Regions from separate parts of the Sphingomonas nostoxanthinifaciens genome, predicted to be linked through region 2. Evidence: riboswitches for the same ligand, from Rfam matches in the RefSeq annotation. Region 2 holds a riboswitch; the other holds the start of a gene.
What was found. A riboswitch is a leader RNA that binds a small molecule or an ion and turns the genes downstream of it on or off. The one in region 2 is predicted to bind cobalamin.
Positions count from the first base shown of each region.

Region 1: linked by a shared signal. The riboswitch ahead of K8P63_RS20180 (TonB-dependent receptor plug domain-containing protein) and the one ahead of metE (5-methyltetrahydropteroyltriglutamate--homocysteine S-methyltransferase) in region 2 are both predicted to bind cobalamin.

Region 1 is NZ_CP082839.1:4,201,583-4,207,345, forward strand. Features, by position in the region: gene K8P63_RS20170 (DUF885 family protein) at 1-1,048, opposite strand, end outside; gene K8P63_RS20175 (M28 family metallopeptidase) at 1,148-2,740, shown strand; cobalamin riboswitch at 2,802-3,031, shown strand; gene K8P63_RS20180 (TonB-dependent receptor plug domain-containing protein) at 3,214-5,220, shown strand; gene K8P63_RS20185 (ABC transporter substrate-binding protein) at 5,193-5,763, opposite strand, start outside.
Region 2 is NZ_CP082839.1:484,758-490,520, reverse strand. Features, by position in the region: gene K8P63_RS02235 (hypothetical protein) at 1-298, opposite strand, end outside; gene K8P63_RS02230 (Fe2+-dependent dioxygenase) at 430-1,110, shown strand; gene K8P63_RS02225 (alpha-hydroxy acid oxidase) at 1,095-2,237, shown strand; cobalamin riboswitch at 2,279-2,497, shown strand; gene metE (5-methyltetrahydropteroyltriglutamate--homocysteine S-methyltransferase) at 2,604-4,889, shown strand; gene K8P63_RS02215 (M14 family metallopeptidase) at 5,041-5,763, opposite strand, start outside.

The DNA.
Region 1 (5,763 bases), 580 kb from region 2:
GCGCCGCGCGGTAATAAGGCCGGTCGGGCTCGAAGCCCTGGGCCATCACGAAATCGGTGTAGCGCTTCATCCGCGCGATCGCGAAGGCGTCGTAGCGCGCCTTGTCGTCGATCGGATCGAGCGGCGGCAGCGCGCGATTGTGCGCCTCCTCCAGCGCGAGCCCGGCCCAGGCGCGCTCCAGCTCGCGCTTGAGCAGCGCCACCTGCTCGTCCCAGCTGTAGGGCACGAGCTGGACGTGCTTCATGTACCAGTCGTAATTGTCCTTGCCGACGCCCGACGGCCCGGTCTTCTTCGGCGCCTCGGCGGCGATCCACGTCGCGAAATCGGCGGTGGCGGTGCGCGCCGCCTCGGCCGCCTTGCGCACGTCCGGTCCCGTGCCCGCGAGCGTGGCTTTGAGGTGGCCGTCATGCGTGCGCATGTCGAGCGTGCCGGCGATCAGCCCTGCGAGCACGTCCGCCTGTTCCTTGAAGGCGCGCGCGCCATAGTGCCACAGATCGGCGCCGTTGCCTGCGGCGAGCGTCTGCTTCGCGCGGGCAAGCAATACCGGCACGCCCGCCAGCTGCTGCGCCAGCGCATGCGCGTCGGCGGCGCTCAGCGGATATTTGTAGGCGAACAGATCAACGTGGCCGGCCGAGGGGCCTTCGTGCGCGGGAACGTCGCTCTCCTCGCCGAACACCGTGACGTAATAATCGGGATCCTGCGCCCACGGCTTGCGCACGCGCAGGTCGAAATCGAAGCCGTTCATCTCGGCCTCGATCAGTTGCGCGTCGATGCGGTCGGTGTCGGTCCAGCCGGCGCGGTCGAGCCCCGCCAGCCGCGCGCGTAGCGCGACGAGCCCGGTCGTCTTTTGTGCAAGCGCCGCCGGGCCGAAATCGGCCACGTTCGAAGTAAGGGTCGGCGCGGCGAGCTTGCGCCAGTCGACGAACAGCGCCTGCAGCGCCGGATTGCCGACCGATCCCGGCGCGACCAGCGCCTGCGCCGCCGCCGGCGCAAGCAGGCTCGCGGCCAAAGCCAGCTTCATCGTCCGCGCAAATCCCAAACGTGCCATGCCTGCCCCTCTTGTCCGTGCCCGCGCTTCTATGAACGAGCGAAGGGCACGCCGTCCACCGCACTCGACGGCGTGAATTATGCGCGATACGTCACGGACATGCGCGCCCTGACCCTCCTGATCGCCCTCGCCGCCACCTCGGCCCTCGCCGAGCCCGCCGTCTCCCCGCGCGGCCAGGCGTGGTGGCACGACATCGCCGTCCTCGCCGACGACAATATGGAGGGGCGGCTGACCGGCACGCCCGGTTACCAGCGCGCGGCGGACTATGTGATCCAGCGCTTCCGCGCCGAAGGCCTCGCGCCCGCCGGCGAGCATGGCGGCTACATCCAGACGATCGCGTTCCAGGAGCAGGTGGTCGATCAGCATGCGTCGACCGCCGCCCTGGTCGCGGCCGACGGCACCGCCGCACCGCTCGCGGTCGGCGACGCGCTGATCCTGTCGCCCGCCGGTGCGCCGCGCCCGGCCAGCGTCGATGCGCCTTTGGTGTTCATCGGCTATGGCCTGCATTTGCCGGCGCAGGGGCATGACGACCTGAAGGGGCTCGACCTGCGCGGCAAGATCGCCGTGTTCATTTCGGGCGGGCCGGCCGCGCTGGCCGGGCCGGTCAAGGCGGCCAATCGCAACGCTCGCGCCGAATTTCTGGCGGCGGCGGGCGCGGTCGGCATGATCACGCTCAACACGCCGAAGCAGATCGAGATTCCGTGGGCGCGGCAGAAACTGCTCGCCTCGCAGACCGGCATGTATCTCGCCGATCCTGCGCTGCGCGAAATGCCCGACGGCTTCGTCAGCGGCTCGATCGATCCGGCGCAGGCCGAGCGGCTGTTCGCCGGCTCGGGCCACAGCTTCGACGAAATGGCCGCCTTGGCCGACGCATCGCAGCCGGTGCCGACCTTTGCGCTACCGCTCCGCCTGCGCGCGACCATCGCCGCGCAGCGCCGCGCGGTGACCGCCCCCAACGTGATCGCGAAGCTGGAAGGGTCTGATCCCACGCTGCGCAGCGAATATGTCGCGCTGTCCGCGCATCTCGACCATGTCGGCGTCGGCGAGGCGATCGATGGCGACCGCATCTACAACGGTGCGATGGACGATGCCTCGGGCGTCGCCAGTGTGCTCGACATCGCCCACCGACTGAAGGCGGGGCCACGGCCGAAGCGGTCGATCCTGTTCGTGATCGTCGCGGCGGAGGAGAAGGGCCTGCTCGGCTCGCATTATTATGCGCTGCGGCCGACCGTGCCCAAGGGCAGTATCGTCGCCGACCTCAATTTCGACATGCCGCTGCCGCTGTGGCCGCTGACGACGGTGCTGGCGCAGGGCGATGCCGAAAGCTCGCTGGGTGCGGCCGCGCGCACCGTGGCGGCGCAGAACGGGCTGTCGCTGATCGCCGATCCGCTGCCCAACCGGAACAGCTTCGTGCGTACCGACCAGTTCAGCTTCGTCAAGGCGGGCATCCCCGCGCTCGCCTTCAAGTTCGGCTTCGCGCCTGGCACCGACGCGTTCCGCATCGAGCATGACTGGCGCGCCACGCATTATCACGCGCCTTCGGACGACGTGAACCAGCCGGGCGTGTTGAAGGACGAGGCGATCAAGCTCGACGATTATGTCGCGGCGCTCGCCCGCACCGTGGCCGACACGCCGGCGCGGCCAGTGTGGCTTTCCGGCAGCGTTTTTAATCCCGCGAACAAGGCTCCCTGACGCGCCCGTTGGCAAGCCACCGACGCTCGGCTAGGGGCGGCCGCGGACGACGGCCTGCCGCCGTCCGACAGATCGCGCCGGTGCCTCGCGAGAGGCTGAAATGGGAATGCGGTACGGACGGGCCTTTCCGTCTCAAACCGCGGCTGTCCCTGCAACTGTGAGCGGCGAGCAGACTGCATTGGCCCTCGATCGAGGGGGCAGCCACTGGCGGCCGGGTGACGGCGGCTGGGAAGGCCATGCAGCCCGCTATGACCCGCGAGCCAGGAGACCTGCCGGCGCTTCGGTCGCTCTTGCCACGGTCCAGGGGATGGCCATGGCACGGTTACGTTCCGTCTGAGCGACGAACCCATGCGGCGGGGCCGCGCGGGTGCGTGCTGACGGGCGTCCGGTGCCCGCCTGTCTGCGCGCGCCCGGCCGATGCACGCCATCGGTGACGCCCCGCCTTCGTTGCTCAGTTGCCGGGGGACAGAATCATGAAGACCACGCTCACCACGTTGCTGGCGCTCGGCCTCGCCGCGCCGGCCTTCGCCCAATCCAATCCGACCGTGCCGACGGTCGACGCCAATGGCGACGCGATCGTCGTCACCGCCACGCGCTCGGCCGACGCGATCCCGGTCGACCTGCTCGGTTCGTCGATCACCGTGCTCGACGCCGCCGCGCTCGACCAGCGCCAGACGCGCGTCGTGTCCGACGTGCTGCGCGACGTGCCCGGCGTGGCGGTGAGCCGCACCGGCGCGGTCGGCGGGTTCACGCAGGTCCGGTTGCGCGGCAGCGAGGCCAATCACACGCTCGTGCTGGTCGACGGCATCAAGGTGAGCGATCCCTTCTACGGCGAGTTCGACTTCGGCACGCTGATCGCCGACGAGAGCGCCAAGATCGAGGTGCTGCGCGGCCAGCAATCGTCGCTCTACGGCTCCGACGCGATCGGCGGCGTCATCAACTACATCACCTCGACGGGCGCGGAGGCGCCGGGCATCCGTCTGCGCGCCGAGGGCGGATCGTTCGGCACGTTCAGCGGCGGCGCGCGCGCTGCCGGCGTGGCGGGCGACCTCGATTACGCGCTCACCTCCAGCTACATCCACACGCGCGGCTATCCGGTGGCGGTCGGCGGCAGCCGCGACGTCGGCTCCGACGATGTCGGCGCATCGGCCAAGGCGACGTGGACGGCGGCGCCCAACGTGAAGCTGACCGGCGTCGCGCGCTACAGCTATACCGACGCCGACACCGACGACAGCGACAATGATTTCACCAGCGCCACCTATGGCCGCACGATCGATTCGCCCGGCGTGCATTATCGCAACGAGGCATTCTATGGCCTGCTGCGCGGCCAGTGGGATCTGCTCGACGGTCGCTTCAGCAACGTCGTGGTCGGCCAGCTCGCCGATACCAAGCGCGACGGCTACGACGTCGCCGACGGCTCGGCGCCTGCGCCGGGCAAGCCGATCGCGCGCACCTCGGGCGACGACGGCCACCGCTACAAGGGCTCGTACCAGGGCACGTTCCGCTTCGGCACTGACACGATCAAGCAGAGCGTCACCGCTGCGGTCGATTACGAGCATGAGAGCGAGCGCACGACCGTCTCGCAGTTCGGCGCCTTCCTCGGCTGGCGGCACACCAACAATACCGGCATCGTCGGCGAATATGAGCTGACCGCGAATGACCGGCTGGGCTTCGGCGCATCGGTGCGGCGCGATCTCAATTCGCGCTTCGCCGACAGCACCACCTGGCACGTGCAGAGCAGCTACAAGTTCGACGAGGGCACGCGCATCCACGCCGCCGGCGGATCGGGCGTGAAGGCGCCGACCTTCAGCGAGCTGTTCGATTATTATGTCGGCCGCTACATCGGCAATCCGAACCTGAAGCCAGAAAAATCGACCGGCTGGGAGGCGGGCATCGGCCAGTCGCTGCTGGGCGATCACATCACGCTGGACGCGACCTATTTCGACAACCGCCTGCGGGACCAGATCACCACCGTCTACGACGCCAATTTCGTCGCGAGCTCGGTCAACCTGCCCGGTCGGACGCACCAGCGCGGCGTCGAATTGTCGGCGGCGGCGAAGCTGGACGGCGGCTGGCGCTTCGACGCGAGCTACACCTACCTGCACGCGCCGCAGGACCAGACGGTCACGCTCGATCCCGCCACCTTCGCCAGCGGCACGGTCTCGGCGCAGGCGGTGCGGCGTGCCAAGAGCATCGCCAGCGCCAGCCTCAACTGGTCGCCGCCCGAGCAACCGTTCACCGTCACCGCGACGGTGCGCTACAATGGCCGCCAGAACGATTTGTTCTACGGCTACTTCCCGCCGCTGCTGGAAAAGCTGCGTTCGTTCACGCTGGTGAACCTCGCCGCCACCTACCGCCTCACGCCCAAGATCGAGCTGTTCGCGCGCGGCGAGAACCTGCTCAACCGCAAATATCAGGAGATCTACAGCTACGCCGCGATGGGCCGCGCGGGTTATGGCGGCGTGCGCGTCGCCTTCTGATGCGGCGTGCGGCGGCCTTCGATCTGGCGGGCGAGGCTCCACGCCGCGTCGACATAGGCCGGACCGCCGCACACCGTCCACGCCTCGGGCAGATAGAGGCGCGGGATGCCGGCCAGCGCCGGGTGGTGGAGCATCTCGGTGCCCTGATCGGCGACGTGCGCACTGCCGCGCGCCACGATCAGATAATCGGGCTGCGCCGCCACCATCGCCTCGAGCGACACCTGCGCGAGCGCGGGCTTGCCGAGGCGTCTGGCGAGATTGACGAGGCCGACGCGGCCCATCAGTTCGTCGACCAAAGTGCCCGTGCCGGTGAGATAGCCGCGCCGCTGATAATCGGCGGCGATGCGGCCCGCGCCGACTTGCGGCAGATGCGCGAGCGCCGCGTCCATCCGCGCCACCAGCGCCGCGCCGCGATCGGCGTGGCCCACCGCCTCGGCCATCGCCCGGATCTGCGCGACGATGTCGGCATAGCTTTGCGCATAGGACAGATCGAGCGCGCGCACCGGCCTGCCGCCGAGCTGCGCGAGCAACGCCGCGCGCGCC
Region 2 (5,763 bases):
CGTGGGCGAGCGGGATCGGCACCACCTTCAGCCAGCCGAGGCGCATCGTCAGCACGCCGTCGGCGATCGTCACCGGGCGCGCACGGATCGAGCGCAGCAGGCCGACCAGCACCGCGACCAGCGCCACGTCGAGCAGGCCGAGCGGCAAGGCGATCGGCCAGCCCCACAATGCCATCGCGATCAGGTGCAGCACCGCCGTCTCGACCAAGGCGAGGCCTAGCAGCACGCCCAACGCCGGCGAGATGCTGCGGTGATAGGGAAAGGCGGTGGCAGCCTTCCCGCTTGAACCCTCGTCCACGACACGCCTCCCGTCATCAGCGGATAAACGGCGCGCAACGCGGCGCCGGCGTGACGCACTATGGCAGCATCGCCGCTTTCCGCTATTCGGCGCGCACGGAGCCCCAAGGCTCGCGCGAAGGACGATCGACGATGCTGCTTTCGATTCCCGATCTGCTCACCCCCGACGAGGTGCGCGACGCGCGCGCTCTGCTCGAGGCCGCCGCGTGGGAGGATGGCCGCACCACCGCCGGCCATCGTGCGGTGACCGTGAAGAGCAACCTGCAGCTGCCGCTCGATCATCCCGTCGCGAGGCAACTGGGCGATCTGATCCTCGACCGGCTCGGGCGCAACCCGCTGTTCATCGCCGCGACGCTGCCGCTGCGCGTGCTGCCGCCGCGCTTCAACCGCTACGAGGGTGGCGGCACCTATGGCAGCCATGTCGACAGCGCGATCTTCCCGCTGCCCGGCTCGCAGCAGCGCGTCCGCTCCGACATCTCCTCGACCTTGTTCTTCAGCGATCCCGACAGCTACGAGGGCGGCGAACTGGTAATCGAGGATCTGTTCGGCACCCAGCGCGTCAAGCTGCCCGCCGGGCATATTGTCATCTATCCCGGCAGCAGCCTGCACCACGTGACGCCGGTGACGCGCGGCGTGCGGCTCGCCGCCTTCTTCTGGACGCAGAGCATGGTCCAGCGCGACGACCAGCGCCGCTTGCTGTTCGAGCTCGACAATGCGGTGCGCGACCTGACCGGCGATCATCCCGAGCATGCCGCGCTCGACCGGCTGACCGGCGTCTACCACAATCTGCTGCGGCAATGGTCGACGACGTGACCGCGCCGCTGCCGCCGCATGCGGGCGTGCCCGACGGCGTCGCGACGCTCGCCGATTACGAGACGCGCGCGGCGGCGCATATGGCGGCCGAGGCGTGGCGCTATGTGCAAGAAGGCAGCGGCGAGGAACGCACGCTACACGACAATCGCGCCGCCTTCGCGCGCCTGCGGCTGCTGCCGCGCGTGCTGGCCGACCTGCGCGGGGGAAGCACGGCGACCACCTTGTTCGGGCGGACGCACGCCGCGCCGATCCTGCTCGCGCCGATCGCCTTTCACCGGCTCGCGCATCCGGAGGGCGAACTCGCGACCGCGCGCGCCGCCGCCGCGCTGGAGACGGGGATGGTGCTCAGCACATTGTCGAGCGTGACGCTGGAGGAGGTGGCGACGGCGAGCCGCGCCGCCGCGACCGACCTCGGCCGGCCGCCCGCGTCCTTGTGGTTCCAGCTCTATCTGCAGGACGAGCGCGCGCGCAGCCTCGATCTCGTCCGCCGGGCCGAAACGGCAGGGTATGAAGCGATCATGCTGACGGTCGATTCGGCGGTGAAGCGCGCGAGCCTGACGCTGCCCGCGGGCGTCGATGCCGCCAATCTGCGCGGCCATCCCCGCTTGCGCCAGACGACCAGCGCCGGCGGCGCGATCCTGTTCGGCACGCTGCTGGTCGATGCCGCGCCGCGCTGGGACGATGTCGCGTGGCTGCGCGCGCAGACGCGCCTGCCGATCCTGCTCAAAGGCGTTCTCAACCCCGCCGACGCGGCGATGGCGATCGAACATGGCGCCGACGGGCTGGTCGTCTCCAACCATGGCGGACGCGTACTGGACGACGTGGTCACCGCGCCCGAGATGATGCCGGCGATGGCCGACGCGATCGGCGGGCGCGTGCCGCTTTTGCTCGACGGCGGCGTGCGATCGGGCACCGATATCGCCAAGGCGCTCGCGCTGGGGGCAACGGCGGTGATGATCGGCCGCCCGCAGGTGCATGCGCTCGCCGTGGCCGGCATGGCGGGCGTCGCCCACATCCTGCATCTGCTGCGCGCCGAGCTGGAGCAGGCGATGGTCCAGCTCGGCTGCCGCACCCCCGCCGCCCTCACGCCCGACCGACTGCGCACACGCTTCGCCGAACACATATAAAGAAAGCTTTATATGCGACTTGACGGTCCGGCGGTGGCATGGGACACGCGCATCGTCGAGGTTCTCCGCCGGTTTGCCGACGGAGCTAAGACGGGAAGCCGGTGCGGCCGCCTCACGGTGGCCAAGGCCGGCGCTGCCCCCGCAACTGTAAGCGGTGAGCGGCGGCCGAGACGTGTCACTGGCGGCTTCCAGCCGCCGGGAAGGCCAGGCCGACGCGACGATCCGTGAGCCAGGAGACCTGCCTCCGACGCGATAACGTCCACCGGCGGGGTGTCCGGGCTGGCCGCTTGCATGCCGCGGCCGGCCGTCGTCCGCGCATGCCTGTGTCCGGTCTGCATGCCCGCGCTTCATCGGGGTATGAAGACCATGACCGTCACCGTCGCCACGCTCGGCTTCCCGCGCATCGGGCCGCGCCGCGAACTGAAATTCGCGCTCGAAAAATACTGGTCGGGCCAGACCAGCCTCGCCGACCTGCAGGAAACCGCATCGGGCCTGCGCACCGCCGCCTGGGCGCGGCAGCAGGCCGGCGGCGTCGACTGGCTGCCGTCCAACGATTTCTCGCTCTACGATCATGTGCTCGACACCAGCGTGATGCTGGGTGCGATTCCAGCGCGCTATGCCGCGATCACCGACGCGACCGAGCTGTATTTCGCGATGGCGCGCGGCACGACCGCGGGCGAAGACGGCTGTGGCCACGGCCATGGCAGCCTGACGGCGTGCGAGATGACCAAATGGTTCGACACCAATTATCACTATCTGGTGCCCGAACTGACCGCCGGCCAGAGGCTGACGCCCGGCCGGGCGAAGATCGTCGACGATTATCGCGAGGCCAAGGCGGCGGGCTATGAGACGCGCCCGGTGCTGCTCGGCCCGGTGACGTGGCTGACCTTGGCCAAGGGCCGCGGGATCGATCCGTTCGACCTGCTCGACACCGTGCTCGATCGCTATGCGGCGATCCTCGCCGAGCTGGCGGCGGCGGGCGTCGAATGGGTGCAGATCGACGAGCCGGTGCTGGTGCTCGATCTCGACGAGCGTCAGCGGCGCGCGCTCACCCGCGCTTATGCCAAGCTGGCGCGCCAAAGCGTGAAGATCATGCTCGCGACCTATTTCGGCAGCCTCGGCGACAATCTGTCGTTCGCGGCGAACCTGCCGGTGGCGGGGCTGCACGTCGATCTCGTGCGCGCGCCCGAGCAGCTCCAGCCATTGCTGCAGGCGGCACCCAAGTCGCTGCTGCTGTCGCTCGGCGTGATCGACGGGCGTAACGTCTGGCGCGCCGACCTCGCCGCCTTGCTCGACCGGATCGAGCCGGTCGCGGCGACGCGCGACATCGTGATCGCGCCGTCCTGCTCGCTGCTGCACGTGCCGGTCGATCTGGCGCTGGAGCGCGGGCTCGATCGCGAGGTGACGCAATGGCTCGCCTTCGCCGCGCAGAAGGTGGCCGAGCTTGCCGTGCTCAAGCGCGCGCTCAACGAAGGCCGCGAGAGCGTGCCCGACGCGCTGGAACTGGCGTCGCGCGCCGCCGCCAACCGCCGCACCTCGCCGTTGATCCACGATCCCGCCGTCGCGGCGCGCATCGACGCTGCCACCCCCGCCATGCGCGAGCGCCGCAGCGGCCACGCCGCCCGCACCGCCGCGCAGGCGGGCGTGCTCGGCTTGCCGCCCTTCCCGACCACGACGATCGGCTCGTTCCCGCAGACGGCCGAAGTGCGCAAAGCGCGCGCCGAGCATGGTCGCGGCAATATCGACGACGCGGCCTACGACGCCTTCCTGCGCGAGGAGACCGCGCGCACGATCCGCTGGCAGGAAGAGATCGGGCTCGACATGCTCGTCCACGGCGAGTTCGAGCGCAACGACATGGTGCAATATTTCGGCGAGCGGCTGTCGGGCTTCGCCTTCACCACCGGCGGCTGGGTGCAGAGCTACGGCTCGCGCTGCGTGCGCCCGCCGATCCTCTACGGCGACGTCTCGCGGCCGGCGCCGATGACGGTCGAATGGTGGCGCTATGCGCAGTCGCTGACCGACAAGCCGGTCAAGGGCATGCTGACCGGGCCGGTGACGATCCTCAACTGGAGCTTCGTGCGCGACGACCAGCCGCGCGAGGCGTCGTGCCGCCAGATCGCACTCGCCATCCGCGACGAGGTGCTCGATCTCGAGGCCGCGGGCTGCAAGGCGATCCAGATCGACGAGGCGGCATTGCGCGAGGGGCTGCCGCTCAACCGACGCGACTGGCAGCATTATCTCGACTGGGCGGTCGACTGCTTCCGGCTGACCGCGGCCGGCGTCGCCGACGCGACCCAGATCCACACCCACATGTGCTATTCGGAGTTTAACGACATCCTGCCGTCGATCGGCGCGATGGACACCGACGTGATCTCGATCGAGACCGCGCGCTCGCAGATGGAGCTGCTGGAGGGCTTCGCCCGCTATCGCTACCCCAGCGCGATCGGGCCGGGCGTGTACGACATCCACGCGCCGCGCGTGCCGACCGAGGCCGAAATGGTGGCGCTGGTGCGGCTCGCCCAGCAGCATCTGCGGCCCGAGCAATTGTGGGTGAACCCCGATTGCGGCCTCAAGACGCGCAAGTGGGACGAGGTGAAGCCGGCGATCGCCGCAATGGTGGCGGCGGCGCGCACCTTGCGCGCCACCCCCTGACCCACACCTCCGTGCTCCTGCGGAGGCAGGAGCCCAGGGTTATCGGGCACTACGCCCGCAGCCCTGGGCTCCCGCATTCGCGGGAGCACGAGCCGATCCGTTCGCGCCGAGCGAACGGGGGACTACCCCCGCTCGCCCCGCTCCGCTCCGCTCAGCCCTTCGTCGCGGGCCCGTAGAACAGGCCGTTGAACAGGAATTTGAACGTCGGATAGGGCTGGCCGCGCTGCGTCACCTCCGGCCCGAGCAGGAAGACGTGGCCCTTGCCGAGCGCCGCATCGACGACGCCGACATTGCCGTTGAGCAGTTTCTGCCCCCACGCCCAGCCCGAGACCAGCGGATCGTCATTGTAGAACCAGCTGACCTTGTGCAGCGACGGATCGCTCATCGAGCCAACGAACACCGGGTTGTTGTAATAGAAGACGTTGAGCGTCTCGGGCAGGCCGAAGGCGAGCGGATCGCTCGTGTCGACCTTCGCCGTCAGGATCGAGCCGGGGATATAATATTTGCTCGACGGGATCGTCGCCGGCTTGCCGTTCTTGCCGGTCGTCATCAGCACGTTCGTCACCGGCAGGCCGAGCGCCGGCCCCATTGCGGACGCGTTGCCGATCGTGATGACCGTGCCGCCCGCCTTGGCGAAATCGGCCACCGCCGGATAGGTCTTCTCCTTGGTGATCTTCCCGAGCCACGACCGATATTGCGCCGGGATTTCGGCGGCGTCGGGTTGGCCGCGCCCCGGATAATCCTCGCGGCCCAGCACGTCGCTCTGGAAGATCAGCACGTCATATTTGCGGTTGAGACCGCCGCGATCGAGCTCCTGCGGATAGACGCGGCTGTAGCCGAACTCATACTGGTCGAACAGCCAGCGGGTCCAGCC